DNA from 4 places in the Telluria sp. AIW5 genome. Region 2 is predicted to be linked to each of the others. Evidence: predicted binding sites of a transcription regulator. Region 2 holds the regulator's gene; each other region holds the start of a gene.
What was found. Region 2 encodes FNR, which switches genes on or off when oxygen is low (the NO sensors DNR and NnrR bind a similar motif). Its sites were predicted from a motif close to TTGATNNNNATCAA; they were not measured.
Positions count from the first base shown of each region.

Region 1: AC1MEM_RS10470 (universal stress protein) is a predicted target of FNR. The motif match lies at 4,835-4,848, and genes of this name have one in related genera.
Region 3: AC1MEM_RS03660 (universal stress protein) is a predicted target of FNR. The motif match lies at 4,995-5,008, and genes of this name have one in related genera.
Region 4: AC1MEM_RS16295 (universal stress protein) is a predicted target of FNR. The motif match lies at 5,949-5,962, and genes of this name have one in related genera.

Region 1 covers NZ_CM155289.1:2,384,307-2,392,234, reverse strand. Annotated here, with positions in the region: gene AC1MEM_RS10490 (hypothetical protein) at 1-111, opposite strand, end outside; gene leuC (3-isopropylmalate dehydratase large subunit) at 142-1,542, opposite strand; gene AC1MEM_RS10480 (chemotaxis protein CheA) at 1,774-3,660, opposite strand; gene AC1MEM_RS10475 (protein phosphatase CheZ) at 3,660-4,535, opposite strand; gene AC1MEM_RS10470 (universal stress protein) at 4,920-5,387, shown strand; gene AC1MEM_RS10465 (response regulator) at 5,467-6,111, shown strand; gene AC1MEM_RS10460 (Crp/Fnr family transcriptional regulator) at 6,561-7,358, shown strand; gene AC1MEM_RS10455 (outer membrane lipoprotein) at 7,594-7,928, opposite strand, start outside.
Region 2 covers NZ_CM155289.1:2,999,545-3,007,472, reverse strand. Annotated here, with positions in the region: gene cydB (cytochrome d ubiquinol oxidase subunit II) at 1-967, opposite strand, end outside; gene AC1MEM_RS13315 (cytochrome ubiquinol oxidase subunit I) at 969-2,420, opposite strand; gene AC1MEM_RS13310 (peroxidase family protein) at 2,680-4,131, shown strand; gene fnr (fumarate/nitrate reduction transcriptional regulator Fnr) at 4,476-5,243, shown strand; gene AC1MEM_RS13300 (TraR/DksA family transcriptional regulator) at 5,382-5,783, shown strand; gene AC1MEM_RS13295 (methyl-accepting chemotaxis protein) at 5,860-7,425, opposite strand; gene AC1MEM_RS13290 (metal-dependent hydrolase) at 7,589-7,928, shown strand, end outside.
Region 3 covers NZ_CM155289.1:823,474-831,401, forward strand. Annotated here, with positions in the region: gene AC1MEM_RS03640 (class I SAM-dependent methyltransferase) at 1-876, shown strand, start outside; gene AC1MEM_RS03645 (lysophospholipid acyltransferase family protein) at 873-1,634, shown strand; gene AC1MEM_RS03650 (VIT1/CCC1 transporter family protein) at 1,872-2,561, opposite strand; gene AC1MEM_RS03655 (DUF1003 domain-containing protein) at 3,092-3,649, opposite strand; gene AC1MEM_RS03660 (universal stress protein) at 4,065-4,898, opposite strand; partial or broken gene AC1MEM_RS03665 (CoA-binding protein) at 5,068-5,325, shown strand; gene AC1MEM_RS03670 (NAD(P)H-dependent oxidoreductase) at 5,408-5,995, shown strand; gene AC1MEM_RS03675 (PHA/PHB synthase family protein) at 6,011-7,795, opposite strand; gene AC1MEM_RS03680 (universal stress protein) at 7,799-7,928, opposite strand, start outside.
Region 4 covers NZ_CM155289.1:3,681,536-3,689,463, reverse strand. Annotated here, with positions in the region: gene AC1MEM_RS16330 (TerC family protein) at 1-359, shown strand, start outside; gene AC1MEM_RS16325 (zinc-binding alcohol dehydrogenase family protein) at 270-1,382, opposite strand; gene AC1MEM_RS16320 (Hsp20/alpha crystallin family protein) at 1,426-1,872, opposite strand; gene phbB (acetoacetyl-CoA reductase) at 2,164-2,886, opposite strand; gene AC1MEM_RS16310 (lipid-binding SYLF domain-containing protein) at 2,958-3,698, opposite strand; gene AC1MEM_RS16305 (helix-turn-helix domain-containing protein) at 3,915-4,658, shown strand; gene AC1MEM_RS16300 (hypothetical protein) at 4,775-5,062, shown strand; gene AC1MEM_RS16295 (universal stress protein) at 5,280-5,804, opposite strand; gene AC1MEM_RS16290 (hypothetical protein) at 6,024-6,410, shown strand; gene AC1MEM_RS16285 (ABC transporter permease) at 6,417-7,541, opposite strand; gene rbbA (ribosome-associated ATPase/putative transporter RbbA) at 7,544-7,928, opposite strand, start outside.

The DNA.
Region 1 (7,928 bases), 620 kb from region 2:
GGCGCCGGTGACGACCTGGCCGACCTTCTGCACGTCGCGGCCGATGCCGGAAATCGTGTTGCAGCCCGCGAGGACGAGGGCAACGAGGGAAAGGGCGAATACTTTTTTCATGGTGGTCCTGTGATTCGGTATGTTGATTTCTTAGAGTGCGCGCACGTCGACGAAGTGACCGGCGATACCTGCCGCCGCGGCCATGGCCGGCGACACCAGGTGGGTGCGTCCGCCCTGCCCCTGGCGTCCCTCGAAATTGCGGTTCGAGGTCGAGGCGCAGCGTTCGCCCGGCTCCAGGCGGTCGGCATTCATCGCCAGGCACATCGAGCAGCCCGGCTCGCGCCATTCGAAGCCGGCGGCCTTGAAGATCTGGTCGAGGCCTTCGCGTTCGGCCTGCTCTTTGACGAGGCCCGAACCCGGCACCACCATCGCCAGCTTCACGTTGGACGCCCGCTGGCGTCCGCGCACCACCGCTGCGGCCGCGCGCAAGTCCTCGATGCGCGAATTCGTGCACGAACCGATGAAGACCTTGTCGATGCGGATGTTCGCGATCGGCGTGTTCGGCGTCAAGGCCATGTAGACCAGCGCTTTTTCCATCGCGTCGCGCCGGACGGCATCCTTTTCCTGGTCGGGATCGGGCACGCGGCCGTCGATCGAGGTCACCATCTCGGGCGAGGTGCCCCAGGTGACCTGCGGGCGGACCTGCGCCGCGTCGAGCGTGACGACCATGTCGAACTTCGCGCCCGGGTCCGTGTGCAGCGTGCGCCAGTAGGACACGGCCTGCTCCCATTGCGGACCGGCCGGCGAATACGGGCGGCCTTTCACATACTCGATCGTGGTGTCGTCGACCGCCACCATGCCGGCGCGCGCGCCCGCTTCGATCGCCATGTTACAGACCGTCATGCGCCCTTCCATCGACAGCGCGCGGATCGTCGAACCGCCGAATTCGATGGCGTAACCGGTGCCGCCGGCGGTGCCGATCTTGCCGATCACGGCCAGCACGATGTCCTTCGCGGTCACGCCGGCAGGCAATGCGCCGTCGACCTGCACCAGCATCGATTTCGATTTCTTGGCCAGCAGCGTCTGCGTCGCCAGCACGTGCTCGACTTCCGAGGTGCCGATGCCGTGCGCCAGGCAGCCGAAGGCGCCGTGGGTCGAGGTATGCGAGTCGCCGCAGACCACGGTCATGCCGGGCAGCGTCGCGCCCTGCTCCGGCCCGATCACGTGGACGATGCCCTGGCGCTTGTCGTTCATGTTGAAATAGGTGAGCCCGAAGCTCTTCGCGTTCGCGTCCAGCGTCTCGACCTGCAGGCGCGAGGTCGGGTCGGCGATGCCTTCGCGGCGGTCGGTGGTCGGCACGTTGTGGTCGGCCACGGCCAGGTTGGCGGCGTTGCGCCACAGGCCGCGGTTCGCTTCGCGCAGGCCTTCGAAGGCCTGGGGACTGGTCACCTCGTGCACCAGGTGGCGATCGATGTAGAGCACGGTCGTGCCATCGGTGTCGGCACGCACGACGTGCGATTCCCAGAGTTTGTCGTAGAGCGTTTTTAACATGCTTGTGTCCTGTCGAACCTGCCCGCTGGCATAGTGGATTTTGATTATGCCATATTTGTGCACTGCGGCAGTAACAGGGCAATTTTGCATTATTCTGCTAATTATTTTGCGCCAAGGCAAACAACATTTGCACCCTATGCCCCGCATGCAAATAAAAAAAGCCTGCACAGGGAATGTGCAGGCTTTTATTGCAAGGGCATATTCCGCCCTTTTTCACTCGTTCAGTGCAAATTATGCTGCCATGCGCACCGTACTGCGGCAGCCGTCCATCAGGAAGGACAGGCCCACGACCAGCACCAGCTCGCCTTCAGCCGAACGCGCGGTGCCGGTGATGCCTTCCACCGTCAGCGCCGTCATCGGCTTGATGACCAGGTCGGCCGTGCCGTCCACCGCTTCCACCGCCAGGATATACGGCTGCGGCGCGTTGATGACGATACCGACGCGCTCCACTGCTTCCTCGTAGCCGAGCGAACCGGCGAGCGAGCGCACCGGCAGCGGACGGCCCTGGTCTTTCAGCACCGGGGCGCCGCCGACCATCGAGAAGGTTTCCGGCAGCTCGACCACGCGCTCGACCACCGCCATCGGCAGCGCCAGCGAGGCGCCCGAGGTGGAGACCAGCATGGTCGGCACGATCGACAGTTCGATCGGCAGGCGGATGGCGAACTTGGTGCCGTGGCCGAGCGAGGAATCGATGCGGATCGCGCCGCGGTTCTTTTCCACCGCCGTTTTCACGACGTCCATGCCCACGCCGCGGCCCGAGACCGACGAGGCCACTTCCTTGGTCGAGAAGCCCGGCAGGAACACGAGTTGATACGCATCCTCGTCGGTCTGGGCGCCGTTCTCGCCGATCAGGCCCTTGTCGATGGCCTTGCGACGCAGCTTGATCGGGTCCATGCCCTTGCCGTCGTCCTGCAGCACAATCATGACGCTGTTCGCTTCCTGCCAGGCTTTGAGCAAAATAAAGGCCTTGGCCGGCTTGCCGGCGGCGACACGTTCCTGGGGCGACTCGACACCGTGGTCGAGCGCGTTACGCAACATGTGCACCAGCGGATCGTACAGGCTGTCGACGACGACGCGGTCGACTTCGGTCTCGGCGCCTTCGATGGTCAGCTCGACGTCCTTGCCCAGGTCTTTCGCCAGTTCGCGCACCAGGCGCGGGAACTTCTGGAACAGGCGGCCGACCGGCTGCATGCGGGTTGCCAGCGTGGCGCGCTGCAGTTCGGCCGAATAGCGCGAAGCGCGTTCCAGCGTCTCCGTCAGCGTGGCCATCAGGGTGGCCGCCTGGCCTTCGAACTTGAACTGCGCCAGGCGTTCCAGCAACACGGCAGCCTGGTTGGCGGCCTGCACGGATTCGCCGGCCACTTCCAGCAGCGCGTCGAGTTTGACGGCGTCGATACGGATGCTTTCGTCTTTCGCTGGCGCGCTGGCGGCTGCCTTGGCGTCGCTGCGGCGGTCGACGCCGTCCCAGCTGGCCTTGGCGGCCGCCGGTGCTGCTGCGGCGGCGACTTCGTTTTGTGCGGCAGGCGCGGCAGCTGCAGCGACCGGAGCAGCGGCGGCGACTGGCGCGGCCGCGACGGCGGCGCTGGCCGGCACGACGGCGTTGTACATCGCAGGCCAGTCGAGTCCGTCTTCACCCGGCGCCGAAGCGGCCGGCGCGGCAACAACCGCAGGGGTCGCCGCAGCGGCGGGCGCGGCCGGTGCAGGTGCCGGCGCTGCTGCTGGCGCAGCTTGCGTCTTGCCTTCGATCGCGTCCGTCAGGATGCGTTCGAGGTCCTGGGGCATGGGCGCGAGCTGTTCCGGCGTCGCGCCATTGTTCAGGTCGTTCAACTGGTCGGCGACAAAACCCGAGGCCTGCAGCGCCGCCTCGATCGAGAGCGGCGTGACGGGTGCGGCGCCCGTGCGCAGCGCGTCGAACAGGTTTTCGGTCAGGTGGCAGGCCGCGACCAGCGCGGGCAAGCCCATGAAGCCGGCACCGCCCTTGATCGTGTGGAAGGAACGAAACACCGCATTCAGTGTTTCCTTGTTCTCCGGATCGCGTTCGAGGCGCAGGAGGTGCTCTTCTACATTGACTGCCAGATCCATCGCCTCGACGACGAAGTCCTTGAGCATATCGTCCATTAGAATCCCAGATCGGCAAGAAGGTCGTCGACGTTATCCTGGTCCAGCGCCGCGGACGGCATGGACGGGCCCGACATCAGTTGCACCGGTACGGCTTCTTTTTCGGCCAGCTTGGCGCGCGTTTCCGGCGGAGCGTTGTCGCGCAGCAGCTGGGCGAGTTCGTTTTCCACCGTCTTGGTGATCACGACCACTTTCTTGATCAGCTGGCCGGTGATGTCCTGGAAGTCCTGGGCCATCATGATTTCCAGCAGGCGCGCCTTTTCCGCCTCGGTCGCTTCCGACACGGCAGCGGCGAACTGGCGCGAGTCGCCGGCCAGGGCCTTGAACTCGTCCAGGCTCAGCTTGCCCGCGAACAGGGCGGCCCAGCGGCCTTCCATGTCCTGGGCCTGCTTCGAGAGCTTGTCCTGCGCCGGCATGCCTTCGTCCAGGGTATTCAATACCTTGTTCGCGGCCTGTTCGGTCAGCGTGGCGACGTATTCGAGGCGGTCCTGGGCGTCGTTGATCTGCGAGGACGCCTCGGTCAGCGCGCGGTCGTAGCCCAGTTCGCGCAGCGAGTCGTGCAGCAGGCGCACGATGCCGCCGAGGCGCTCGTACATGTTCTTGTCGCTCTCGGCGCCTTCGCCGGCGGCGACGGAGGGCATGCCGACGCTCGCCACCCCGGCGGTGGCAAGGGCGGAGCCCGCCGCGTTGCCGGTGTCGAGGGCCGCCGCTTCGGCCGGGCGGGTGGAAGCGACCTGGTCGAACAGGGCGTCCAGGTCGTCTTCGTCGGCAGCGGCAGGCGCCACTGCCGCCGCCGGAGCGGGCGCAGGGGCGCTGGCGCGCTGGGCTGCCACTTCGTCGAATAGGGCGTCGAAATCGTCGGCGGCGTCGGTCATAATTCCTGCTTCTCCATGATATGAATGTGTCGCAATCTGCTTGCTTCGGTCCGGTGGACGCGGACTTCCGCGCGCGTCATGCAGTCGCTGGAAGCCCCAAAATCTAGTGAGCGAGTGTAGCAGCGTAGTTGCCGTAGGTAAATCTCTCAAAAAGCAATACGCAGAAATGGACAAGGAATCTTAATTCCAGGACAATAAATCCGTGCATTCCTGAATATTTTCGCAAGTGTGGTGTTGTTTTGTGGTCGCGTCGATTGTGCACCGTTTTTCGAGGCGTTCCGGCGGAGGCGAGCTCGTGTTTGAGCAAAGTCAACAGGTTGCGCTATCGCAAGCCCGGAACGCGAAGCAACAGCCACAATAGCGTGGCATTTCAAGGGGCTCATCATGTACCGGAAAATCCTGATTACCACTGACGGTTCGGCCGTGTCCCAGCACACGGCCTGTGCCGGCGTCAAGTTCGCGCACCAGATGGGGGCCGAGGTGCTGGCCCTGTTCGTCGCCCCGGAATACCAGTATCCGGTGTACGTCGAGATCATTCCCCCCTCCTATCCCAGCGAGGACGAATACATCGCCCAGATGCGGCGGACCGGCGAAGACTACATGGGCAAGATCATGCGCTCATGCGAACAGGCCGGGCTCGTCCACCGCTGCCTGACCGTGTTTTCGGATGCCACCGCCGTCAAAATCGTCGATGTCGCCGAACAGGAGGGTTGCGACCTGATCTTCATGGGTTCGCACGGGCGCAGCGGCTGGGGCCAGATCCTGCTGGGCAGCGTCACGAACAAAGTGTTGTCGCACACGACCAGACCGGTGCTGGTGCACCGGCTGATCAACGAGCCAGCCACAGCCTGACGGCGGCGCCGGCACGCCGCTTGCGGCGTGCACTATATAGAGCAGCCGCGGTGCGCCGCGGCGCGGGGGGATTACATCCATGATTAGAATCGTCATTGCAGATGATCATACGATCATGCGCGAGGGCCTCAAGCGCATCCTCGACGGTGCGCTCGACGTCGAGATCGTCGGCGAAGCCACCAACGGCTTCGAGGTGCTGTCGCTGGTGCGCCAGGGTGGATTCGACCTGCTGCTGCTCGACTTGTCGATGCCCGGGCGCAGCGGCGTCGACCTGATCCGCCAGGTGCGCAGCGAGGCGCCCAAGCTGTCGATCCTGATCCTCACCATGCACGAGGAAGAGCAATATGCGGTGCGGGCGATCCGCGCCGGCGCCCAGGGTTATCTCACCAAGGAAAGCGCGGGCACCCAGTTGGTGGGCGCCATCCGCAAGGTGGCCTCGGGCCGTCCGTATATCAGTACCGAGGTGGCCGAGCAGCTGGCGCTGAACATCATGGCGCCGAACGAGCAACTGCTGCACAAACAATTGTCCGACCGCGAGTTCGAGGTGTTTTCGCTGCTTGTCGGGGGCAAGTCGATCACCGAGATCGCCAACAACCTGCACCTGTCGGTGAAAACCGTCAGCACGCATAAAACGCGCATCATGCAGAAGATGGGCATGACCTCGCTGTCGGAAATGGTGCAGTACGCCGTTGCGCACCGCCTGCTGGCCCCTCTCAAGGCCTGAGCCGTACTCCAGAGGCAACGCCGGGGGCGGTTCTCTTCGGGCTTAAGAGTATTTGACAGCGGCTCGCGTTCGTTTGTGCCATGTGCGCCACGCGCCGCCCCTGGCGCCATGCCGCCGGAAGAAACAGTCATGGCGGGCGCCCATCCGGTGACGCCCCGTAGCAGTAAGAATATTCCTACAGTCCCGCCACCACTCCTACCTACACATTCAGCCCTTGCTGATACCAATGCCGAACTCGTGTTGGCATACTGAATTCAGCGTATCGACTTGCTTGCGATCTAATTTCTCTCCGTAAGCCAAGCCTGCCGCTTGACGAATCCTATTGAAGCACCCGGTGGCGGCACCCGATTCAGACCGCGCCAGCTTGAATTCTTCACTGGAGAAAAAGCATGCAGTCCCCGCAAACGCCAGAACAACGCAACGCCTCGTCGACCATGCATTCCACGCCAATGGAAGCTGGCCGCCAACGCCAGGGCCGCCTGTGGTCCAACCTGAAAGAAGTCTGCGACCTGCTGCACATTCCGGCCGCTGTTTCAATCAATTCCGAAGAATTGCTGTTCCAGCACGTACAGTTCAAGACCGGCCAGCGCGTCCACACCATCGGCCAGGCCTTCGACACCCTGTACATCGTCAACTCCGGCTTCCTGAAAACGGTGCTGATCGACGAGTTCGGCAACGAACAGGTGCTGAGCTTCCCGATGAAGGGCGACATGCTCGGCGTCGACGGCATCCACACCCGCCACTACGCCTCGGAGGCCGTGGCCCTGTCCGACTGCGACCTGATCCTGCTGCCGTTCAAGAAGCTGACCGCCCTGGGCCGCGTGCACATGGAGCTGGAAAACCTGATGTACGGCGTCATGAGCCGCGAACTGGTGCGCGAACAGGCCATGATCGGCATGCTCGGCGCCCTCTCCGCCGAGGCCCGCGTGGCCCGCTTCCTGGTCTCCCTGGCCGACCGCTTCGCCGCCATGGGCTACTCGAGCAAGCTGTTCAACCTGCGCATGACGCGCCACGAGATCGGCAGCTACCTGGGCCTGACCCTGGAAACGGTGAGCCGCACCCTGTCGGCCTTTAACGAAATCGGCCTGATCACGGTCGACCAGCGCACCATCGGCATCAAGGATCCGGAAGCCCTGAAAACCCTGCGCCGCCTGCCACCTTCGCGCTCGCGCACCAAGGCCGCCGGCGCCAAGCAGAAGGCCGAGCTGGATGCCGCTGGGGATGACCAGGTGCTGGCAGCGGTGTGATGCCTGGTATTGCCGGCTGATCCGGCGATGGAAAAGCGGCTTCGACATGGTGGTCTCCTGGTGAAACCTGCATGTCGGAGCCGTTTTGTTTATGAGGCCGCCGGTAGGGTGGGCGCCCCGTGCCCACCGTGATTTGTCCAATGACCAGCGCAAGGCGCGTAGGGTGGCGTATCAAGTCTGCCAACACTGCCCCCGTTCCGCGTGGGCACGGGGCGCCCACCCTACCGCTCTTGGGTCATTGATCCCGCGACAACACCCCATTGTTCACCCGCACCGCATCGCCTGCGCGGAAACCCGGGTCGTTCTCGTACTGCAGGGTCTGCGTCGCGCCGTTGCCCGCATAGCGCACCACGACTTCATAGCGCTGCGAACGGCGCTGGTTGCGCTCGATGTTGTTTCCTACCATCGCGCCGCCGACCGCACCTGCCACCGTGGCCACCTTGCGGCCATTGCCGCCGCCGACCTGGTTGCCCAGCAGGCCGCCGACCACGGCGCCGCCGACCGTGCCGAGATAATTGCCCTGGCCGCTGACCTCAACCACGTTCACCGCTTCCACAGTGGCGCAATTGG
Region 2 (7,928 bases):
CCCAGTACGACCAGACCGTGTACATCAGGATGATGGGCAGGATGAAGAGCGTGCCGACCAGCGCGAAGCCCTGGCTCGCCGGCGGCGAGGCCGCTTCCCAGATCGTGATGAAAGGCGGGACGATGTGCGGCCAGATGCTGATCGCCATGCCCGTGTAGCCGAGGAAGACCAGCGCCAGCGCGGCCACGAACGGCCAGCGATGCGGGTTGCCCTTCAATGAACCGAGCAGCACCACAATCGACAGCAGCACCAGCACCGGCACCGGCATCAGGAAAACGATGTTCGGGAAGCTGAACCAGCGTTCCGCCACCGCCGCATCGCGCAGCGGGGTCCAGATGCTGACCACGACCACGGCGGCCAGCAGCATCAGCGCGAACGGGCGCGCCACCTGCACCATGCGGTCGTGCAGCTCGCCCTCGGTCTTCATGACCAGCCAGGTGCTGCCCAGCAGCGTGTAGGCGATCATGACGCCGAAGCCCGCCAGCAGCGGGAAGGGCGCGACCCAGTCGAGCGGGCCGCCGGCGTAGCTGCGGCCCGAGACGGTGATACCGTTGAGGAAGGCGCCGAGCGAGACGCCCTGGAAATAGGACGCGACCACCGAGCCGCCGATGAAGGCCTTGTCCCACAGGTGGCGCCGGTTGTCCTTGGCCTTGAAACGGAATTCGAAGGCCACCCCGCGAAACACGAGGCCGATCAGCATGAAGATCAGCGGCAAATACAGCCCGGTCAGGATGATCGAATACGCCACCGGAAAGGCCAGCAGCAGGCCCTCTCCTCCCAGCACCAGCCAGGTCTCGTTGCCGTCCCAGACCGGCGCGACCGTATTCATCATCGTATCGCGGTCGCGTTTTTCTTTAACGAACGGGAACAGCATGCCGATGCCGAGGTCGAAGCCGTCCAGCACCACATACATGAACACGGAAAAATAAATGATGACGGCCCAGATGACCGAGGTGTCGATGCCCATGTCAGTCTCCCTTGCGGCCTTGCGGCAGGCTGCCGGCCGTGCCGTCGTCGTCATTGTCGACGTCGGCCGCCGACATCGGCCGCATCGGGGTGCGCTCTTCGCCCGGTCCGCCCGCGGTCGCCCGGTGCAGCTCGAAGGCCTGCGGGCCCTTCCGCATCATGCGCAGCACGTACACCACGCCCGCGCCGAACACGAACAGGTAGGCCGCGACGAACAGGGCCAGCGTCAGCGCGACCGACGCCGCGCCGTGCGGCGAGACGGCGTCGGCTGTCCTCAGGACGCCGTACACCACCCAGGGCTGGCGTCCGACTTCGGTCGTCACCCAGCCGGCCAGGATGGCGACCAGCCCGGCCGGGCCCATGCACAGGGCCGCGCGCAGGAAGAGCCGGGTGGTAAAGATGCGCCCTCGCCTGCGCAGCAGCAGGCTCCAGGCGCCCAGTGCGATCATCAACAGGCCCAGGCCCACCATCAGCCGGAAGCTCCAGAACACGATCAGGGAATTGGGCCGGTCCTCGCGCGCGAACTCCTTCAGGCCGGGGATCTGGCCGGCCCAGGTGTGCGTGAGGATGAGACTACCCATGTGCGGCACCCCGACCGCGTAGCGGGTCTTCTCGGCATCCATGTCCGGTATGCCGAACAGCAGCAGCGGTATTGCCTCGCCCGGCTCGTTCTGCCAGTGTCCTTCCATCGCGGCCAGTTTGGCCGGCTGGTGTTCGGCGGTGTTCAGGCCATGGAAGTCGCCGATCACGGCCTGGATCGGCGCGACCAGCAGGATCATCCACATCGCCATCGACAGCATCTTGCGCACCGCCGGGTTGTCGGACCGGCGCAGCAGCTGCCAGGCACCGGTCGCGCCGACGATCAGGGCGGTGGTGAGATAGGCGGCCACCACCATGTGCATGAGCCGGTACGGGAACGAGGGATTGAAGACGATCGCCAGCCAGTCGGCGGGCACCATGCGGTTGCCCTCGATGGCATAGCCCTGCGGCGTCTGCATCCAGCTGTTGGCGGCCAGGATCCAGGTGGCGGACACGAGCGTGCCGGCGGCCACCATGCAGGTGGCGAAGAAATGCAGCCCCGGACCGACCCGGGTCCAGCCGAACAGCATCACGCCGAGGAAGCCGGCTTCCAGGAAGAAGGCGGTCAGCACCTCGTAGGCCAGCACCGGCCCCATGATCGAGCCGGCGAACTCGGACATATAGGCCCAGTTGGTGCCGATCTGGTAGGCCATCACGATACCGGAGACCACGCCCATGCCGAACATGACGGCGAAGATCTTGAGCCAGAAGTGGTACAGGTCGACATACACCTGGCGCTTCGTCCTCAGCCAGGAGAACTCGAGGACGGCCAGGTAGCTGGCCAGGCCGATCGTGACCGCCGGGAACAGGATGTGGAAGGACATCGTGAACGCGAACTGGAAGCGTGCCAGATCCAACGCCGATACGCCGAACATGTGCTCTCCTCGTGGACTGCGGTGTCCAGAATCTAGCATGGCTCAGGGCGCGCACAATTGGCAATCGGGCGGGAACGGATGCCGATTAACTGTTGCGTCCTTTTTATCCGGCCTGCATGAAACGCAGATAAGGCTTCATTGTCGTTTTTATCGGTGACACTATTTATTCAGTTGCCCGCTCGCACTGTCTTTTGGGCTAACAGATATTTATCTGCTGCAAAGATATTTCCTTCCAAACGAGTCGTCGGCACTTAACTTTGTGGGAATCCTGTATGCGTGCGAGATATCATGGCGAACCCCTTGCGACCCCGCTGTTGACGGAAGGCGAAACCGGCCGGTTCGGATTCATGTTCGGGGACCTCGCGGCCAGTCCCGAAAACCGCCTGGCCAGTTCATCGATCATGACATCACCCTGACCGAATTCGAGCGCAACGCGCAAGGCCAGCCGGCCGATATTTTCAACGTCATCAAACTGCCGGATTTTCCGGTATTGACGCCGCAGCAGGTGATGGACAGCCTGGTGAACCGGCGCACCGGCGTGCTCGATCTCGACAGCGTCTACAAGCTCGACGGTGCGGAAGGGACGACGGATTCCGATGGGTACATGGTGATGGGAAAAGTTACCGAGGTTCCTGAAGAGTTCCGGCCGATCAAGACCGCCGATCTCCACCATGACCTGCCGCGGCTCCCTCCCCAGGAAGACCAGGACCTCGATCGCAAGGCCATCATCGGCGATCCCCGCAACGACGAGAACCTGATCACGGCGCAGATGCATGTCGCCTTCCTGCGCTCGCATAACGCGCTCATGAAACGGGACGGGCTCACTGCGGAGCAGGCACGCATGGCCGTGCGCCGGCGCTACCAATGGGCGGTGCTGCATGATTTCCTGCCCAGGATTTGCGCGCCGGCCGTGGTGGAACAGGTGCTGGCGGGCGGGCCGTCCGCCTGGAGGGCCGACGGTCTTTCAGCGCTCTTCATGCCGGTCGAATTTTCCGCCGCGGCCTATCGCTTTGGACATTCGATGGTACGGCAGGAATACGATTACAACGACACGTTCAAGCCTGAAGGCGGACTGGCTCCCGCGACCTTCAACTTCATGTTTACGTTTACCGCCTTGTCCGGCGACATTGCCCCACTCCCCGGGCCGGATAAACAGTTCCCGTCCCTGCCGAACAACTGGATCATCGACTGGGTCAGGTTTTTCGAACAGGGCGACACGGCCGGCCGGAATCCCGCACGAAAAATCGATTGCCGGATCAGTCCCGAATTGAGCAAGCTGCGCGATACCGCCGGCATGCCGATCGAATCGATCATGGGTCGTCTTGCCGCTCGCAACCTGTTGCGGGGTTATTTACTCGGACTGCCGACCGGCCAGGCGGTCGCCCGCCGGACCGGCCGCGAGCGACTGGCCGAAGACACGATTCTTGCTGCGGTTCCCGCGTCCAACCGCGCGCGTTTCATCGCCGCGGGTTTTCACAAGGCCACGCCGCTGTGGTTCTACATTCTTGCCGAGGCCGCGGCAGTTTCCGACGGCAACCATCTGGGGAATGTCGGAAGCCTGATCGTTGCGGAGACCTTGTGGAACCATGTCAGGTTCGCCGATGACAGTGTGGTGGCGAATCCGCCCTCCGATGCCGAGCTGGGCACGGGAGAATTCACCCTGCGCGGCTTGATCCGCATCGGCCAGGACGCCGCATTGCCGCCTTTGTGACAGGCGCTGCACCTTGCTGGCCGCCGCTGCACTTGTTGACCGCCGCGTAACGTAGGGTGGGCACGCCCACGCGGAACGCGCTGCAGCGTTGGCCTGGTTCCAGTGTCGTGGCTCGTATTCAGGAGTGCGTCCGGATGCGTGGTTCGCGGCACCTGTTCCGCAAACACGATGCGACATTCCGCGTGGGCATGCCCACCCTACGTCGCACCGCAGCCGCGCTCTGTCGGCCGTCGCCGCGTCCTGGCGATCGATCTATCCGCCGTCCCGATCCACGGCAGTATCAGGAAACCCGGCGCATCCGGCCGAGCGTCTATAATCGGGCGACCACTCCTTTCTCCATTCCCATGCGCCAGGCCCTCCCACTTCCCGCCGTAGCGCCGATCAGCCTCGGCGCCATCAAGGCCAGCTGCAGCGCCTGCAGCATGCACCAGCTGTGCCTGCCGATGGGACTCGACGCCGCCGACATCACCCGGCTCGACCAGGTCATCGGCGCGCGCCGGCGCCTCGCGCGCGACGAGCGGCTGTACACGATGGGCGAACCGTTTCGCAACCTGTACGCGGTGCGCTACGGCCACTTCAAGACCTACCAGGTGAATGCCGCGGGCGAGCAGCAGATCACCGGCTTCCAGATGGCCGGCGAACTGCTCGGCATGGATGCCATCAGCGGCGAGCGCCACCAGTGCGACGCGGTGGCGCTGGAAGACAGCGAGGTATGCGAGATCCCGTTCGCGCGCCTGGAAGAGCTGTTCGGCCAGGTCCCTGCCCTGCTGCGCCACTTCCACCGGATCATGAGCCGTGAAATCACGCGCGAGCAAAACGTCATGCTCTTGCTCGGCAACATGCGCGCCGAGCAACGCTTCGCGGTGTTCCTGGTGAACCTGTCGGCCCGCTACGCCGCGCGCGGCTATTCGCCGACCGCCTTCGGCCTGCGCATGTCGCGCGAGGACATCGGCAATTATCTCGGCCTGACGATCGAAAGCGTCAGCCGCCTGCTGTCGCGATTCAGGAAACAGGGCTGGATCGAGGTCGACAAGCGCGAGGTGGTCCTGCTCGAGCCGGCCAGGCTGAAGGCGATCGCCGCCGGCACCGACCAGTGCAGCCCGATGGCCTGAGGCGGTCCTCCACTTGCCCCGGCACGCCGCGCCCATGACGCCGCCGCCCAAGCTGGCGCGCGCATCCGTCGGAATCGGCTAGAGTATTTTCAACGCTGCTTTTTTGAAAACACCCACTATTTGATTCCAGGAAACCGCATGCCCATCTCGCAATCCCTCCACGAAGAAGTCGCCAGGCGGCTCGGCGCGGCCCGTGAAGCCGCACTCGCCACCGCGCGCGCCCGCCTGGACGCCGATCCTTCGGGCGACGAGCCGCCCGTCATCTCGCCGCGCGCCCACCTCGTCCAGAACGACGACGCCCCGACCGCCGAAATGATCGCCCACGACGAAGAACATTTCGCCGACCACGAAACCGCCCTGCTGCACGAGATCGACGCCGCCATCGGCCGCCTCGAATCGGGCGGCTACGGCATCTGCGAATCCTGCGGCTGCGAGATTCCCGAACAACGCCTGCTGGCCACGCCGACGGTGCGCACCTGCGTGCCCTGCCAGGAACGCATCGAGCGGGAAGAAGGCACGGGCCGCGGGCCCACGATGTAAAGCAGGGCCGGCACTGCACCCGGTGGCCGAAGGCCGGAATCGGCGAACGATTCACACCGGTCGGAGTGCCCGAACGTCACGCTATCGCGGCCGGCGCTCGCCCGAACTTGAATACCGACAGCGCCTGCGACAGGCGCGCCGCTTCTTCCGCCACATTATGCGAGGCCGCCGCCGACTGTTCCACCAGCGTCGCATTCTGGCGCGTGATCGCGTCCAGTTCCGCCATCGCGGCATTGACTTCGCCGATTTCGCCGCCCTGCTCCCGGCTGGCCTGGGTGATGTCGTGCATGATGCCGGCCGCGTCCCGCACCGAGGCGACGACCTCGCGCATGGTCTGGCCGGCTTCGCCCACCAGCGCATTGCCCTGCGCTACCTTTTGCACGGAATCCTCGATCAGGGCCTTGATTTCCTTCGCCGCGCCGGCCGAGCGCTGGGCCAGGCTGCGCACTTCGCCGGCCACGACCGCGAAGCCGCGGCCCTGCTCGCCGGCGCGGGCGGCCTCGACCGCCGCGTTCAGCGCCAGGATATTCGTCTGGAACGCGATGCCGTCGATCAGGCCGATGATGTCGACGATACGCGCGGCCGAGCTGCTGATCTGGCCCATGGTGGCGCCGACCCGTTCGACCGCATCGCCGCCACGGCCGGCCACGCTTGCCGCCGCGCCCACCAGGCCGTCGGCGCGGTGGGCGCTGTCGGCATTGCGGCCGGCGGCGCCGGCCACCTGCCCGAGGGTGGCGACAGTCTGCTCGAGGCTGGCCGCCTGCGATTCGGTGCGTCCCGCGAGGTCGACGTTGCCGGCGGCAATGTCGCGCGTCGTGGTCTCGATCGAGCGCACGTTGCTGCGCACGTCGCCGACGATGGCCTGCAAATTGATGTTCAGCTGGCGCAGTGCGCGCAGCAGCCGGCCGAACTCGTCGCTGCGGCCCGTCTCGGGCAGGTGCAACAGGTCGCCGCCGGCCAGCGCATGCACGGCGGCCGTCGCTTCGCGCAGCGGCGCCAGGATCGCTTGCCGCAGCCCGGCCCAGGCCGCGAGCGTGGCCAGCACGCCGAGCGCAGCCACGCTACGCCACAGCGCGCCATCGGCAGCCAGGCCGAACGCAGCCAGCATGGTCGCCTGCATGCCCATCACCAGGCCCAGGCGGCGTCCGAGCGGCAGTCGGCGCAGGCCGGCCAGGCGCGCCACCAGGCCGGTGCGTACCGCACGCCCGCCGCGGATGACCAGCGCGCCCTGTTCACCGGAGCGGAACTTTCGGTACAGCTCGCTTGCGCTTGCCACCTGTTCGCGCGTCGGCGTGGTGCGCACCGACATGTAGCCGATGACGCGGCCGTCTTCCTTGACCGGCACCACGTTCGAGACCACCCAATAAAAGTCGCCGTTCTTGCGGCGGTTCTTGATCATCCCGGTCCAGGGCTGGCCGGCCTGCAGCGCCTGCCAGAGGTCGGCGAAGGCCTCTGGCGGCATGTCGGGGTGGCGCACGATGTTGTGCGCCTTGCCCAGCAGCTCGTGCTCGGGGAAACCGCTGACTTCGATGAAGCTCGGGTTGACGTAGGTGATGCGGCCCTTGGTGTCGGTCTTCGAAACGATCGACTGGCCTGCTTCCATCCGGTATTCGATGCCGGTAACCGGCAAATTGCTGCGCACGATGCTCTCCAATATTGCCGCATGGCAAATTTATAAGCGGCCGATTGTACCGAAGAGTATTCTTCGAAATCCTTGATCTGGGTCAAAAATTTGCGCTTGACTGTTCGGAACCGGGAGTATGTGCTCAGCCCGCGCAGCGGGGAGCGGATGCTAATATTGCTCGATGGACAATCTTACCCACTCCCTCGTCGGGTTCGCGCTCGGCGAACTGACCCACCGCCTGCTGCCGCGCGAGGCGGATCCGGCCGGCGCCCCGATGCGGCGCCGCCTGTTGCTCGCCGGCGCTGCGCTGGCCAGCAATTTCCCCGACGTCGACCTGGTCCTGACCTCCCTCGCCCCTGAACCGCTCGGCTACCTGCTGCACCACCGCGGCCACACGCACACTCTGCTCTGGGCCCTGCCGCAGGCGCTGCTGCTACTGGCCGTGCTCTGGCTGTCCTGGCCGGCGGCGCGCGCCCTGTTGCGCACCAGCAGTCCGGCACGCCGGGGACTGCTGGCGGCGG
Region 3 (7,928 bases), 2.2 Mb from region 2:
ACGACCGTCACGCCGCGCACCCACCAGCGTGTCGACGCTTGCCGCGAAGGGGCGCCGGCGAAGAATCTGCATGATATTTTCGGCTGGAGCCGGCTGTTTGCGCCGGAGACCCTCGCGCCGGACCTGCTCTCGCTCATGCGCGAGGCCGGCGTGCTGGCGGAAGAACAAGGACAATTGCGCGCTACCGTACGCGCGTCGACCCTGGGCGGGCTGACGTATTTTCATTCCGCTTATCCCACCATCGATGACGACGCCGTCTTTTTCGGCCCCGATACCTATCGCTTCGTTGCGGCCATCGAGCGCAGCTTGCCGGCGCTGCCTGCTCCTCCCAGGCGGATCGCCGACCTTGGTTGCGGCGCCGGACCAGCCGCGATCTTCCTGGCACGATGCTTCCCGGACGCTGAAATGCTCGCGCTCGACATCAACGAGGCGGCGCTGGCACTGACTCGCGTGAACGCCCGCCTGGCCGGAGCGAGCGCGGTCGCTGCCCACTACAGCGACCTGCTCGACCACGTGGCCGGGAATTTCGACCTGATCGTGTCGAACCCGCCTTATCTGCTCGATCCGTGCAAACGTGCCTACCGGCATGGCGGCGGCAAGCGTGGCGCTGGCCTGTCGCTGGCAATCGTCAAGACGGCATTGGCGCGCTTGCGTCCCGGCGGTTCCTTGCTGCTCTATACCGGCATCGCCATCACTGGACAGGAAGACGCCTTCCTTGGGGAGATCGCGCCTCTGCTCGATCTGTACTGTTCGGCCTGGCGCTACGAGGAACTCGATCCCGACGTGTTCGGCGAAGAGGTGGGAACGCCAGGGTATGAAGACATTGAACGCATTGCGGCAGTGTGGCTGCATGCGACCAGGCGCGGCCCCGCATGAACCGGATGTGGCTCGCCGTGCGCCTGCTGCGGGTTTTCGCGCACCTGATATGGGGACTGTGCGTGTGTGCGCTGCTGTTTCCGTGCTTGAGCCAGGCGCGGCGCCTGGCGCGGATTCGCCGCTGGTCGAGGCAACTGCTGGATATCTTCGGTGTCAGCGTCTCCCTCGCGACGGCTAGTGCCGCGGCGGAAAATGGCCTATGGGTGGCGAACCATATTTCATGGATCGATATCTTCGTCGTCAATGCACTGTTCCCGTCGCGCTTTGTCGCCAAGTCCGGCGTCAGGCGCTGGCCGCTGGTCGGCGCCCTCTGCGCATGGGCGGGGACGATCTTCATCGAGCGGACCAACCCACGCGACTTGCGCCGGACGATGGCGACGATGGTGGCGGCACTCGGCAATGGCGAGCGCGTTGTCGTGTTCCCGGAAGGAACCTCGGCTGCGCAAGGGGCGTTGCTGCCGTTCCGCGCCAACCTGTTCGAGGCGGCCATCGAGGCAGGTGTCCCGGTGCAGCCTGTGTCAATCAAGTATGTCAACGCCGAAGGGGAATACCATAGCGCTGTCGAGTATACCGGTACGACTTCGCTGCTCGAGAGCATGGTCGCGATTCTGTCGGGGCAGCGTATCCATGCCTGTCTTGCCGTCATGCCCGCGTTTAATACGGACGGCGCTGATCGGCGCACCCTGGCACGGCGGGCGCATCAATCCGTCGCAGAAGAGCTGTCCGTACAAAGTACACCGTCCACCGTTCGCGCTTGAGAACGGCTCTCCTACGTGCTCTCTAAGTAGGACCTATGTGCACTTATCCATTCCGACGGTCCGCTGCCGGCGGACCGCGCAGATTGCAGCGTATTTCCAACTGCCTGCGCAGCGGCGGCTTGCCTTCATAAGCTGAACCTTCGGTCCTGTCGATCTTACGATTTCTCTCAAGCGCCAATGCTTTCTTGGATGTCGTACGTGGCACGGTTGGCGCCGCATAGAAAGAGCGTAATCCTTCTATATACCGACGTTAAACACGCTGCCTATTGCAACGGTAGCGCCCATCGCCAACGCGCTCCAGCACGTCACCCGTATCGCGGCCGGAAGCGCAGGGGCTCCCCCCGTCTTCGCAGCCAAAGCACCGAGTCCTGCAAGCAGGACTAGCGTGGCAATGACGAGCACTGGAATCAGTCGCTCGCCAGGAATCAGTGCGGTGATCGTCAACGGCATAGCGGCGCCGACCGCGAAACTCAATGCCGAAGCCAAAGCGGCCTGTAGCGGGCGCGCCTGGGTCATTTCGGAGATTCCGAGCTCGTCGCGTGCATGCGCCCCAAGTGCGTCGTGGCCCATGAGTTTAATCGCGACCTGCCGTGCGAGATCCTTCTCCAGTCCTCGCTGAATATAGATAGCGGTCAGCTCGCGAACCTCCGATTCGGGATCGTCGGCCAACTCGCGCATTTCCTGCTTGATCGATGCCTTCTCGGTGTCGGCCTGAGATGCCACCGAGACGTACTCGCCGGTGGCCATCGACATGCTTCCAGCGACCAGCCCAGCGAACCCGGTCAACAGCATATTGCTATGCGACGCATGAGCCGCAGCAATGCCAACAAGCAAGCTGGACGTCGAAATGATGCCGTCATTCGCCCCAAGTACGGCGGCACGAAGCCATCCCAAGCGTTCGATGCGGTGATTCTCGTCATGCCTCATGCCTGTCTCGCCGAATATGAAAAATTAATTTTATGATAATTACTGCAACAGCACTACAGATTTCCATTCGTGAGGAAGATAGCTGCCATACGCTGTGTTGGCGGATGCGCTGACCTCTGAGAAGTGAGCATCCAGGCTAGAAACTGAACGGGTCAGCCGAGCTCCCAGTATCCTCCAGATCCGTGACTGGCCTCCCGGTTCAATCGGAAACGTTGCCCACATGTTCGGCATTCAAAACCGATCGGCGCTACGGCTTGCCACGCTGCACCATAGGCCAGATCCTGAAGTGTTGGAGTGTCGATCTGCCCTTTCGATGCTATTTCGCGCAGTGTCCCGTCTTGAAGGTTTTGAAACGCCATTCTGATGGCTTTTCTTAAATCACTCGGGGAATCGATCCGAAAGCGAACACAAAGCTCGCTACAATTTTGGCATGACATGTTTTGACAATCCTTTGGATGCCTATCAATGAGATTCATATCCGCCTTTTGGCCGTTTGCCGACCTGTCGTGAACGGCTGAGACTAAACCGTATCACCCTGACGCTACCTTGAGCACCAGGCTTTCCAGAAGTCTGATCTGCTCTCGTTGAATCTCCAGCAAACTGGCCCACTGGCCCTCTCTCAACAGATCGATCTTTTCGTGCAACAGCATTATTTCGAGCTCGGCTTTCAGGTTCACTTCATAGTCATGCTCTGCGACGAGCCTGTCTTTTTGCGCCTGCCTGTTCTGCGACATTAAGATGATCGGCGCTTGAATTGCCGCGAGCATCGACAGCACAAGATTCAGCAGGATATAGGGATAGCTGTCGAACACGGCGCCATAGCGAGCGAGGAAAAATGAATTCAATCCCACCCAGGAGACCAGGGCTGCCGCAAACAGCCCGATGAATTTCCATGATCCGCCAAAGATCGCTACTGTATCGGCCGCTCGTTGTCCGAACGTGGAGCTTGCAGCCGCTTCCTTCGATACGTCCCTCGCTATATATTTCCGCTCCGCGACGTGACGCGCGACACGCTTCGTTTTTTCATCAAGTTCATCGTAGGACGCACCCAGGAGTGCGAGAGCAATGTCGTTTGACTTCGGCTGCATGTTCGCTCCTCTTTAGGAGGTCAAGGACCGTATTGATACTGTAACGTCGAAACGCACCGGCGGGGCTCTGTCGATGATGTTTGGTCGAACTTCACGCGGAGCGGGCCCTGCCACGCATTGGTCGCCTTGACACCTGCCAAGCCCTGAGTAAAGTCAGGCAGAGCAAGCCACGAGGATAACAAAGGACTTAATCATGGGTGCAACAAGGTCGTCGCGCACGCGATGTTTTCAGGCGAGCCGTGATGACCGATTGCTGCAAGCGTCCCAATGGCTAAAGTCACATCCCTGGCAGGGCGCGATGATAGAGCCGATGCTAATTCGGGCTTGCTCCCTCTCTCTTCCACGGAATAAGGACGAGCGCCTTAAGTCTGTCGGGTTAACAGGTTGAGATCGAACTATCGCGGACAATTACGTACTAATGCGCCACCAAAACAGGGATCGTCATCGACTGAAGGATCGATGCTGTAACGCCACCCAGCAAGGATTCGCGCAACGGTGATCGTCCATAGCCGCCCATGACCAGCAAGTTTGCATCGGCATCGCTTACCGCGGACAGCAAGGCATCCGCGATGTCGAGCAGGCCCGAGCCGTGACGAACTGCTGCGGCAACCCCCTGGCGCCGCAGATAATGCGTCATCCCGCTGCAGGAAGTGCTCTCCTGGTCGGGCACTGATCGACCATCGTTGACGTGCATGACGCTGACACTGCGTGCCATCCGCATCATGGGCAGAGCGCCAATGACTGCGCGGGTTGCCTCCATGCTGCCATCCCAGGCCAGCAGAACGTTACCGGTCAGGTCCGCCCTGCCCACAGTGGGAGGGACGACCAGTAACGGTCGGCCGGATTCGCGCAGCAGGTATCCGGGCAGCTCGCTTGCACTTCCACGGGTTGGCATTGATTCTTCAGGCTGGCTAACCACGACCAGATCGGCATAACGGGCGTGTAGCGCCAGGCCGCAGGCGTCATCGTCGATCATGCGTTCCTCCGCCAGCGATACACCCTCTTGAAGCGCAATCCGCGCGAACCGATCCAGGGCCTCGGCTGCCTTAGCTCGCATGGCTGCACAAAAATCGGCCAACTGCGTACCGTCCAGGACGGTGACATCGGGCGGAATGAAGCGGGAAATCCCGGTCGGTGCGCAACCGATAAGGTGGGCGTCGAAGGTCCGGGCAAGCCGGGCGGAGAGGCGGATACGCTCTTCTGAGGCAGTGCCAAGATCGGCATGCACAAGGATGGTCTTGTAAGCCATTGCCTGCTCCAATGTGGTCGATCCTAACGAGGGTAGTCGGGCGGCTGTAGCGTGTCTACTACGAATACGCCAATATCATTTCTCAGTTCATTCAATTTGATTTCAGTCAAATAATTGGTCGTGTCCTTGTTTAGTCTTAGCGGATATCAACAATTCGAATGGCAGACCGATGAGTGTTCGTCATCTGGACCGTTTTTTTAATGCTCATTCTGTTGCCGTGGTGGGCGCCTCGGCGCGCGCCGGCAGCGTCGGAGCGACCGTGCTGTCGAACCTGATGACGGGAGGCTTCCAGGGACCTGTCTGGCCAGTCAATCCACAATACCGACAGCTGGAAGGCTTGGCTACTTTTCCTGACATCGACGCGCTGCCCGGCTGCCCGGGCTTGGCCGTTATCTGCACGCCGGCTGCCACGGTGCCCGGCATCATTTCCGCTCCTGCGGATTCGATGTCGCACCGGCTTCGGACGGCACCGTTGAGATGACGCTCGACCTGCAGGCAATGGGGAGCACATGATGGCCAGCCGCATCCTCATCGTGCAGGGCCATCCGGACGGAGCGCACCAGCACCTCTGCCATGCGCTTGCGGCGGCCTATGAAGCGGGCGCCGCCGCCGCCGGCCATACGGTCGAGATGATCGAGCCAGCGCGCTTGCGCCTGCCGCTGCTGGGAAGCCAGGAAGAGTGGCAGCGCGAAGCTCCACCAGCTGTGATTGCGGCGCAGGAAGCAATCCGCCGGGCGCAGCACCTGGTCTTTTTCTACCCGCTATGGCTGGGCGACATGCCGGCCATGCTGAAGGGTTTCCTGGAGCAGGTAGCGCGGCCGGGTTTCGCGATCGACCCGAAGCCACGTAACCCGTTGCGGCCAGGGCTGCTGGGCGGGCGCAGTGCGCGCCTGGTCGTCACCATGGGGATGCCGGCACTGGCGTACCGGTGGCTGTACGGTGCCCACAGCATCAGGCTCATGCGCCGCAACATCCTCGGTTTCGCCGGCATCGCGCCGGTGTACAGCACAGTGGTGGGCGGCGCGGGCGAGCTTGGTGCTGCAGGCGTCGAGCGCTGGTGTACACGGCTGCACCGGATGGGCGTGGCCGCACGCTGATGCGGTCGGCGTCGCTCACATGGCCAGTACGTAGCTGCCTGGGGCCGGAGCGAGCCCGACCACGGGCGGGGGCGGTAAGGCCATCGGCCCCGCGTGCTCAGCCAGCCATGCTTCCCATGCAGGCCACCAGCTACCTTCGCGTTCCTCGACCTTGCGCTCCCAGCTGTCCGGATCGACGTAAGGCGCATCGTGCGCATGGGTTGCGACCTGGTAGCTGCGCCGCGGGGTCCCTGGCGGCGACACGACACCGGCGTTGTGCCCGCCCGAGGTCAACAGGAACGTCACCTCGGTGTCGGTCAAGGGCGCGATCTTGTACACCGAGCGCCAAGGCGCTACATGGTCGGTGCGTGTACCGACCGCGAATATCGGAACGCGGATGTCTGCAAGCGAGACGGGGCGGCCATCGACCAGGTAGCGCCCGCTCGCCAGTGCGTTTCTTAAAAAGAGCTTGCGCAGGTATTCCGAATGCATGCGGTAGGGCATGCGCGTGGCGTCCGTGTTCCACGAGGCTAGGTCATTGTCCTTGTCCGGGATGTCGAGCAGGTAGTGGCGCAGCCGTCGGGACCAGACCAGGTCGTTCGAGCGCAGAAGCTGGAAGGCACCCGCCATTTGGCGCGAGTCGAGGTAACCCTGCTGCCACATGGCCGCCTCCAGAAACCTGACCTCGCTATCGTCGATGAACAGGGACAGTTCGCCCGGCTCGGTAAAGTCGACCTGGGCCGCCAGCAAGCTGACGCTGGCCAGACGGGCGTCGCCGTCACGCGCCATGGCGGCGGCGGCAATCGCGAGCAGTGTCCCGCCCAGGCAATAGCCGCATGCGTTGACCCGGGGGGCACCGGTCTGCTCGGCGATAGCATCGATCGCGGCCATCACGCCAAGGCGGCGATAATCTTCCAGCGCCAGGTCACGATCCTCTGCCCCCGGGTTCTTCCAGGAGATCATGTAGACGGTATGCCCGCGCTCGACGAGGTAGCGCACAAGGGAATTCTGTGGCGAAAGATCAAGGATGTAGTATTTCATTATCCAGGCCGGCACAAACAGCAACGGCACTTCATGCACCGATGGGGTAGTTGGATCGTAGCGCAGCAGCTCGATCAGCCGGTTCGACAGCACGACCCTGCCTGGCGTGACCGCGACGTCGGTGCCAGGGACATAGGCGAGCGGCGGTCTGGTTTTTGCCAGCGTATTGCGCGTGTCGACGGCGGCGCGCAAGATCCCGTGCAGGAGGTTGCGCCCGCCGCTCGTCGCCGTAACCTGTTGCGCCGCGGGATTGGTCGCGACGAAATTCGACGGCGCGACCGCATCGAGCAGCTGGCGCGCCACGAAGGTGACGACATCGGTGTGATGTGGCGCGACGCCGGGCACTGCGCAAGTTGCGCGATGCCACCATTGCTGGGTCAGCAGGAAGCCCTGGCTGACGACGTTCCAGGGCCACGCATTCCAGGCCGGATCGGCGAAGCGCTTGTCCTGCGCCAGCGGCTGCAGGGGCTCGACGGCCTGCCTCCCGGCAGCCGCCGCGCCGTATTCAAGCCAGTGCTGGATGCTGGACTGCGCCAACAGGGCAAGTTCCATCTGTTTGTCCGGCGAAAGGGCAAGGTGGCTGGCCCAGTCCTGCCAGGCTAGCGCCAGCGCCGCCGGCGACACGTGTGCGGTAAATTGCCCGAGCCAGGCGTTCAGGGCCAGGTCGGCCGAGCGCTGCGCCGTGTCCCATTCGGGCCCGGCCGCGTGGCGCCCGCCTTGCCAGGTACTGCCTTCACGCCGCAATTCGCTCGCCGGGATATCCCTGAGAGGGGCGTCCATGGCTCAGTGCGCAATGAGCAGCGGTACGCGGGCGCGCTCCAGCAGCTCTCGCGTGACACCCCCGAGCGCCCATTCGCGGTACCGGCTGTGGCCGTAGGCGCCAGTGACCATGAGTCCGGCGCCAGAATCGCGT
Region 4 (7,928 bases), 680 kb from region 2:
TCCTGGCGCTGTGCATGGTCGAGGCGACCGACGTCGTGTTCGCGGTGGACAGCGTACCGGCCATCTTCGCCATCACCAGCGACCCCTTCATCGTCTACACCTCGAACATCTTCGCCGTGCTCGGCCTGCGCGCACTCTACTTTGCGCTGGCGGCGATGGTGCAGCGCTTCGTCTACCTGAAGTATTCGCTGGCGGCGGTGCTGGTGTTCATCGGCTCGAAGATCTTCATCGGCGACCTCGTCTTCGACGGCAAGGTACCGGCTACTCTGTCACTTGCGGTCACGGCCGTACTGATCCTGTCCGGCATCGCGTTCTCGCTCTGGCGTACCCGCGCCGGCAGCGGCGGGGCGCCGGGCTAGCGCAAGCGGCCGGGCGGCGCGGCCCCTCATGCCTGCAGTGCCGGCATGAGGGGCCGCGGCGCCGTCGATCCGGCCCGCGCGCAGGTCGGCCAGGGCTTCGTTGGCCGCTTCCAGCGCGTAGGGCACGACCGTGGTCGCCACCTCGCCATGGGCGACCGCGCGGAACCAGGCGGCGCCGTCGGCACGGGTCAGGTTCGCCACCGAGCGAACGCAGCGCTCACCCCACAGCAGCGCATACGGGAAGGACGGGATGTCGCTCATGTGGATGCCGGCGCAGACCACCGTGCCGCCCCTGGCGGTGGCCGCCAGCGCCAGCGGCAGCAACTCGCCGGCCGGGGCGAACAGGATGGCGGCGTCCAGCGGCGCCGGCGGCGGCGCGGCGGCCGGTCCCGCCCAGCGCGCACCGAGGGACAGCGCGAAGTCCTGCGAACGCAGGTCGCCGGGACGCGTGAAGGCGAATATCTCCCGCCCCTGGCGCAGCGCCAGCTGGGCCAGCAGGTGGGCGGCGGCGCCGAAGCCGTACAGGCCGAGCCGCCGCGCGGCGCCGGTCATGGCATACGCGCGGTAGCCGATCAGGCCGGCACACAGCAGCGGCGCAGCGTGGATGTCATCGTAGACGGGGGGCAGTTCGAAGCAATACCGCTCGTCGGCCAGCGTATATTCGGCAAAGCCGCCGTGCCGGTCATGCCCCGTGAACAGCGCGCGTTCGCACAGGTTCTCGCGTCCGTGCGCGCAGTACGGGCAGGCAGCGCAGGAGCCGGCGAGCCAGGGCACGCCGACGCGTGTGCCCGCCGCGAAGCGCGACGACTGCGCCCCTGCGCCGGCGACCACGCCGACGATCTCGTGGCCGGGCACCAATGGCAGCAGGTGGGGCGCCAGTTCGCCATCGACAATGTGCAGGTCGGTACGGCAAACGCCGCAGGCAGTGACCCGCACCAGGATGTCGCGGCCCGATGGACGCGGCACCGGCAAGCGCGCGAGCCGCAGCGGCCGGCCGGGCGCGTCCAGCAGCATCGCCCTCATCGACGAGCCGGCCACGGCATCCTCGCCCGGACGCTGCCCTGCCTTACTGCACGGAGATCTGCTTGTGCGCCGTGCCTGGCTTCTTGGGCAGGGTCAGGTGCAGCACGCCATCCTGGTATTTCGCTTCGGTCTTGGTATCGTCGACTTCCTGGGGCAGGCTGAAGCTGCGGTATTGCGAACCGCTGTAGCGCTCGGTGTACAGGGTACCACCGGTTTTTTGCTCTTTCTCTTCCTGGATCGTCGCGCTGATCGCCACGCGGTTGCCCTCGACCGAGACCTTGATATCCTCCTTCTTGAGGCCAGGCATGTCGGCCTTGACCGTGTAGGCCTGCTCGGTTTCCGATACGTCCAGGCGAATGGCGCGTTCGGCGTCGATGCTGCGCAAGCTGGAGGACATGGGGAATTCGCGCATGAATTCCTCGATGCTGCGGAACGGGTCCATGCGCATGATGTCGCGGATGGGGTCGTAACGGGTCAGATTGCCTGCCATGGTGTGCTCCTCGATGGTGGTATGAATAAAGTCGGCGCGGCCTGTTTGGCGAACACAAGTCGCCCATGGACTCACGGCCGCGCTGATCTTTGCGCTGCATCCATGACAGGGTACGCGCATGGACAATACAAAATTTGATCGAGATCAAGATGATCCATAAGGTTTCCTTCTCTTGAGCAGATCAGGCTCCTCTCACTACGGCGTAAGACTCCTTATGTTTTCAGCTCGTGGCCGCTACAGGCAATCCCAAACGACGGATTACCATCGCTGGCCAGGAGTGAGAGGTAATGGCTACGCGAGGTACTGGCCGCCGTTGACGTCGAATGTGGCCCCAGTGATAAAAGCAGCCTGCTCGTCGGCCAGGAAGGCGACAACCCGGGCCACGTCCGTAGGGGTGCCGAGCCGGCCGACAGGTATACCTGACACGATTGCCTGCAACACGTCCGGAGCGAGTGCGGCGACCATCGCGGTGTCGCAATAGCCGGGTGCAATCGCGTTGACTGTCACATTCTTCCGTGCATTTTCCAGTGCAAGCGATTTCGTGAAACCGAAGATTCCGGCCTTGGCGGCCGCGTAATTCGATTGTCCGACCTGTCCCTTGCGCCCGTTGATGGAACTGATGTTGACGATGCGCCCATAGCCGCGCTCCCGCATGCCACCGATAGTGTGGCGGCTCATGTTGAACATCGAGCCGAGGTTCGTCTGGATGACTTCCCACCACTGCTCTGGTGTCATTCGATGGAGGGTAGAATCCCGCGTAATCCCCGCATTGTTGACGAGGACGTCGACCGGTCCCAGCTCGCGCTGGACTTGGGCGACGCCATCCGCACACGCTGCATAGTCGGCCACATCCCAGCAGAAAACAGGGATGCGCGACTGATCCGAGAACGCTGCCGCAGTTTCCTCGTCGCGGTGAAATACCGCAGCCACCTTGTAGCCGGCATCCTGCAGCGTCTTGGAAATGGCTGCTCCGAGACCGCGGGTCCCCCCGGTTACCAACGCAACTTTGCTCATGTCTGCTTCCTTTGACTTCGCCAGCATGGCAGGCTGGCCCACATGCGGTTTCTTGAACAGGCAGCTCGGGCTTAGCGCGTCGCCGCCGCGACCAGTTCTTTCATCAGTGAATCGGCCTGCGTATTGTTCGCGTTACCGGCAATGACGTCGCTGACCGACAGCGAGCGCTTGTAATACGCATTTGTAAGCTTCTGATTGAAACGCACGTCGTTGAGCTCGACCGTCGCAAGATCACCGAACAAACCTTTGGTGCCAGACCAGGCGACGATGTCGCCCGTGCCTGCCGAACCCTGCGCCAGCTTTGTCCAGTTGAAAATCGTCAACCCGGCCTTCGCATTGAGCGAGAAGTTATTCTTCTTCGTAAATTCACGGACAGCCTTATCATTCATGAGCAAGAAAGCAACGGCACCCCCTTCTGCTCCCACCTGCAGGCCGACGTTAAGGCCACCCGTGTTATAGAACACGGGGCTGCTCCAGGTGCCGTCGGCGCGTCTTGCAAGCAACATGCCAGTCCCGCCGCTGGCACCGACGCCGAGCGCGACCCGTCCGTAGGATGGAACGATAAAGACAGCTTTCGAACGCTGAAGCAGCGGGTGCATGCGAGGGTCGCTTGCCAGGTCAAGTACTACCGCGGTGGCGTCCGTCACATAAGTGCCTGCGCGCGCTTCCTGCCTTTCGGCGGATGAACTTGTGTCGGCAACCTGCCCGCCGTCAGGCGGCGCAGTCGTTTGCGCATCGACCGCCCCGGCAAGCAGGGCCAGCATTCCAAGCACTGCTGTGTGTGTCATACGGGTTCCATTCACGCTTTTCATAGGGTTCTCCTAGGGAAATGAGGTATCGGCTAAACTCGATGTTATTGCGTTGCACAACACGAAAAGTGTGCGTCAGATCAAAAAGTCGACAGCTAGCGGTGTGATACGCGAAGATCAGTAACCTGGCGAAGCGAAATGACAGGTCAGGCAGGCTTGCCCCCTCCCCCTGTTTCCCGCATACTGACCCATTGGCCGCTCATGGTCCATGGGGGACGTATGAATGATCCGATGTTCCAGGCCCGCATGATTGCGCCAGCCCGGCCGGTCGCGAATAGTCCGGACCGCGCTGTCCGTGACCTGTGTTTTCCATTCGCTATCGGCGTCCATGACATCTTTCGGTTTGATCGGCTGGCCGTGTATCCTCGGCGCCTGCTGCGCGACGACGTCCTGTTCCGCAGGGACCAGCCCTTTGCCATGGTGTACGCGGTCCGTTTCGGCCATCTGAAATCGTCGCGGCCCGATCACCGGGGGCAGCCGCATATCACCGCTTTCCACATGAGCGGCGAACTGCTGGGCCTGGATGCGATTTACACAGGACGACACGCATCGACGATGTGCGCACTCGAGGACTGCGAAGTATGGGAGCTCCCCTATGGCAGGCTCCAGGAAGCAATGCTCGATTCCGCACCCTTGATGCAGCGCTTCCATTCCGCATTGAGCCACGAGATCGTACGCGAACAAGCGGTACTGCTGTATGCGAACATGAATGGGGCCGAGCGCCTTACCAGCCTGCTGCTTGACCTGTCGTCGCGGTACGCCGAGCGTGGGTATTCAGGGCGGCGGTTCCGCCTGCGCATGTCGCGCGCCGATATCGCTAACTACCTTGGATTGACAATCGAAACCATCAGCCGCCTGCTTGGGCGCTTTCGCAATGAGGGATGGATCGCCTTGCATAAGCGCGAGATCGAGTTGCTCGATTACGAAGGGATGGAAGGCCTTCTGACGACCGCCCCCCTCTGAACCGGGAAAGCCATCAGGGAACCCGGTTGCATCCATGATGATTGAGGATAGTCCCAGCCACTGCGCTCGGGATCGATACCGTCGACGCGGTCCTGACTTTTCAAAGGTGAGCGAACATGAAGGCGAAATCCAACGACATTGCTCTCGCACTCCCCGGCGCATCCTACGATACGCTTGACGAAAAAACGAAGCGTGTCGCTCGCCACGTTGCAGACCGAACGCATATCGCCAGGGACATGTCAAAGGAAACCGCGGCGAGTATCACCTTGGGGCAACGCGCAGCCGATGCAGTGGCAGGCTTTGGCGGCTCATGGAAATTCATCGGACTGTTTGCGGCCGTCCTGGTCTGCCAGGTAGGATTGAATTCGTTTTTCCTCGTCCGCTATGCTATGAAGTCAACCTGAAAGCCGAGCTCGAAATCATGCTTTTGCACGAGAAGATCGATCTGTTGAGAGAGGGTCAGTGGAGCAGCCTGCTGGAGATTCAACAGGAGCAGATCAGACTCCTGGAAAGGCTGGTCGTCAAAGTACCGACCGGGTGATACGTTCAAGGTGCGGTGTCACGCAAAGCGCTCACGCTGCCGCGGCCGGCAAGCATCGTCGAAGCGGAGATTCACAGCGCCTACGCAGGCGCAGGCCGCCCTGGGCTATCCGTGCCCGCTGGACCATGGTTGTCCTCGCCGTACTCGGGCCTGGCCGCCTCCCCGGGGTCGCGCAAGACCAGCACCGGAATGGTCGACCAGGCCAGCACGTGCTGGGCGACGCTGCCGGTAAAGAGCGGATTGGCATCGGCGGGGCCGTGCGCGCCCATGACGATCAGGTCGCAGCCCTGCTCCCGCGCAGCGCGCACGATCTCGAGACCGGGTGTGGTCGAGATCCTGGTGCAGGTGTCGCACGCAAGACCGGCATCGTGCGCGATCCGGGCCACGGTGGCGACATGGGCACGTGCGGCCTCCAGCGCGCGGCGTACTTCGGCGCCGGCGTCGAAGTTTCCGATCGCCTCGGCCGGCAGCGAAAAGCGCGGCTGCGCGACGGAGAAGGCGACGAGGTGCCGCCCGCCGGTGCCGGCCAGCAGCGCGGCCACCTGGGCCGCGCGCACGGCCAGGTCGGAACCGTCGGTGGCAACGAAGATCTTTTCGATGAACATGGTGACGGCTCCGAATCTTTCGGTTCAGGAAGGCCACGCAGGTACAGCGGCGATACTAGCACGGGTACCTTGCCGCGGTCGGGGTCCCGTGCCGAACGGGAGAACGGAGCCACCCCGCCGGCGGCTGCCTGGATTCGGGCGTCTTTGATCTGCATCAAAGAATAACTGCTTCCCTCCCCGGACACTATTCCCTTCAATCGAAAGACATCGGGGCAAGCCATGAAGTTCCGTCATATCGCGATGCCTCCGAAAATGGCCTGCGCGGCGCTGCGCCACCGGCGCAGGCTGCTGCTGGGCCGCATCGGCGTGCTGCGCGCCGGCACCGACGCCAATTTCGCCCGGCACTTCCCCGGCTTAGTGGCTGCGGTCGAAGCCGCGTTCCGCCACGAAGAGGCACTGCTCGAACTGGTCGGTGATGCCTGCCTGCGTCCACGCCGCGCCGATCACGCCGTCATCCTGTGCGCGCTGCACCGGACCGCCTCGCAGGTAGAGCGTGGCGACCTGGTGCTGGGACGGCAGGTGCTGGCCGCCCTGGCCGCGCTGCTGGGCCAACCCGGCGCGATGCCGCCGGCCGCGCCGGCGCGCCTGGTGGCGCCACCACCCTGAACCGGATCAGCCGGCGCGCATTGCCTTGCCGAAGCGCGCCAGCGCTGCGCCGAACAGGACGGCGCCGATCCCCAGAGAGGCCAACAGTGGCCGCCATACGGTCTCGAGCCCGGCGCCGCGAAACAGGATCGCCTGGCTCACCTCGACGAAATGGGTGGTCGGCGCCAGCAGCATCGCCTGGCGCAGGAGGTAGGGAATGCTCTCGCGCGGCGTGTTCGCGCCGGACAGCATTTCCAGCGGCAGCAGCACCAGGATCACCAACATGCCGAATTGCGGCATGCTGCGCGCAACGGTCGCCATCAGGATGCCCAGCGAGCAGGTCGCGAACAGGTGCACCAGGGTGGCGGCCATGAACAGTGCGAGCGAACCCTGCACCCCGACGCCGAGGAGCCCGCGCAACACCGCCAGCAGCGCAAGGGCTGCCGCCAGCAGCACCACCGCAGCCATGGCCACCAGCTTGGCGACCATGATCTCGAGGCGGCTGACCGGCATCACCAGCAGGTGCTCGACGGTGCCGTGCTCGCGTTCGCGAATCAGGGCCGCGCCGGTCACGATCACAGACAACATGGTGATGTTGTTGACGATCTCCATCAATCCGCCAAGCCAGGCCGGCGTCAGCGCGGGATTGAAACGCGCGCGCAGCACCAGGGCGACCGGCGGCACCTGTCTACGCCCCGCCCCGAGAAAGGCGGCGACTTCGCCGAGCGCGATTGCGCGGATGTAGCCGCTGCCGGTAAATGCCTGGCTCATGCGGGTGGCATCGACGTTCAGCTGCAGCGCGGCATCGCGTCCGGCGAGCACGCGGCGCTGAAAGCCCGCCGGGATCACCAGCACGAATGTGGCGCGGCCCCGGTCCAGCCTGGCGTCCACCGCGTCGAGTGCGATCGCCTCGGGCGGCATGAACTGCGGCGGTGCGAAGGCTGCGCGGATGCGCAGCGACAAGGGCGATGCGTCCTCGTCGACGATCGCCAGCGCGGCGCGGCTCAGCGTGTCGGGCTGGGCCGTGGCCGCGACATAGACGCCGGCCGTGAAGCTGTACACGATGAGTACCAGCATCACCGGGTCGCGCGCCAGGCTCCATAGCTCCTTGATGCCGAGGCGCCAGACCTTGCGCAGCGACAGGGCTGCCACGGTCAGCGCTCCTGGCGCGGCAGCGCAAGGACTGCCAGACCCAGTATCGCCGGCACGGCGGCCAGCAAAGCCAGGAAATCCGGCATCAGCTCGTTAAAGCCGAGCCCCTTGCTGAACACGCCGCGCGCGATAGTCAGCATGTGCGAGGCCGGATACGCTTCGCCGATCGCCCGGCCCGCGCCCTGCAGCGCCGTCACCGGGTTGATTAGTCCGGCGAACTGGATGGCCGGCAGCATGGTGCCGATCATCGTGAAGAAGATGGCGCCGATCTGGCTGCGGGTAAAGCTCGAGGCGAGCAGGCCGATTCCGGTCGAGCAGATGCAGAACAGGAAAGACGCGACCAGCAGGGCCGCGACGCTTCCCCGCAGCGGCACGCCGAGCAGGCCC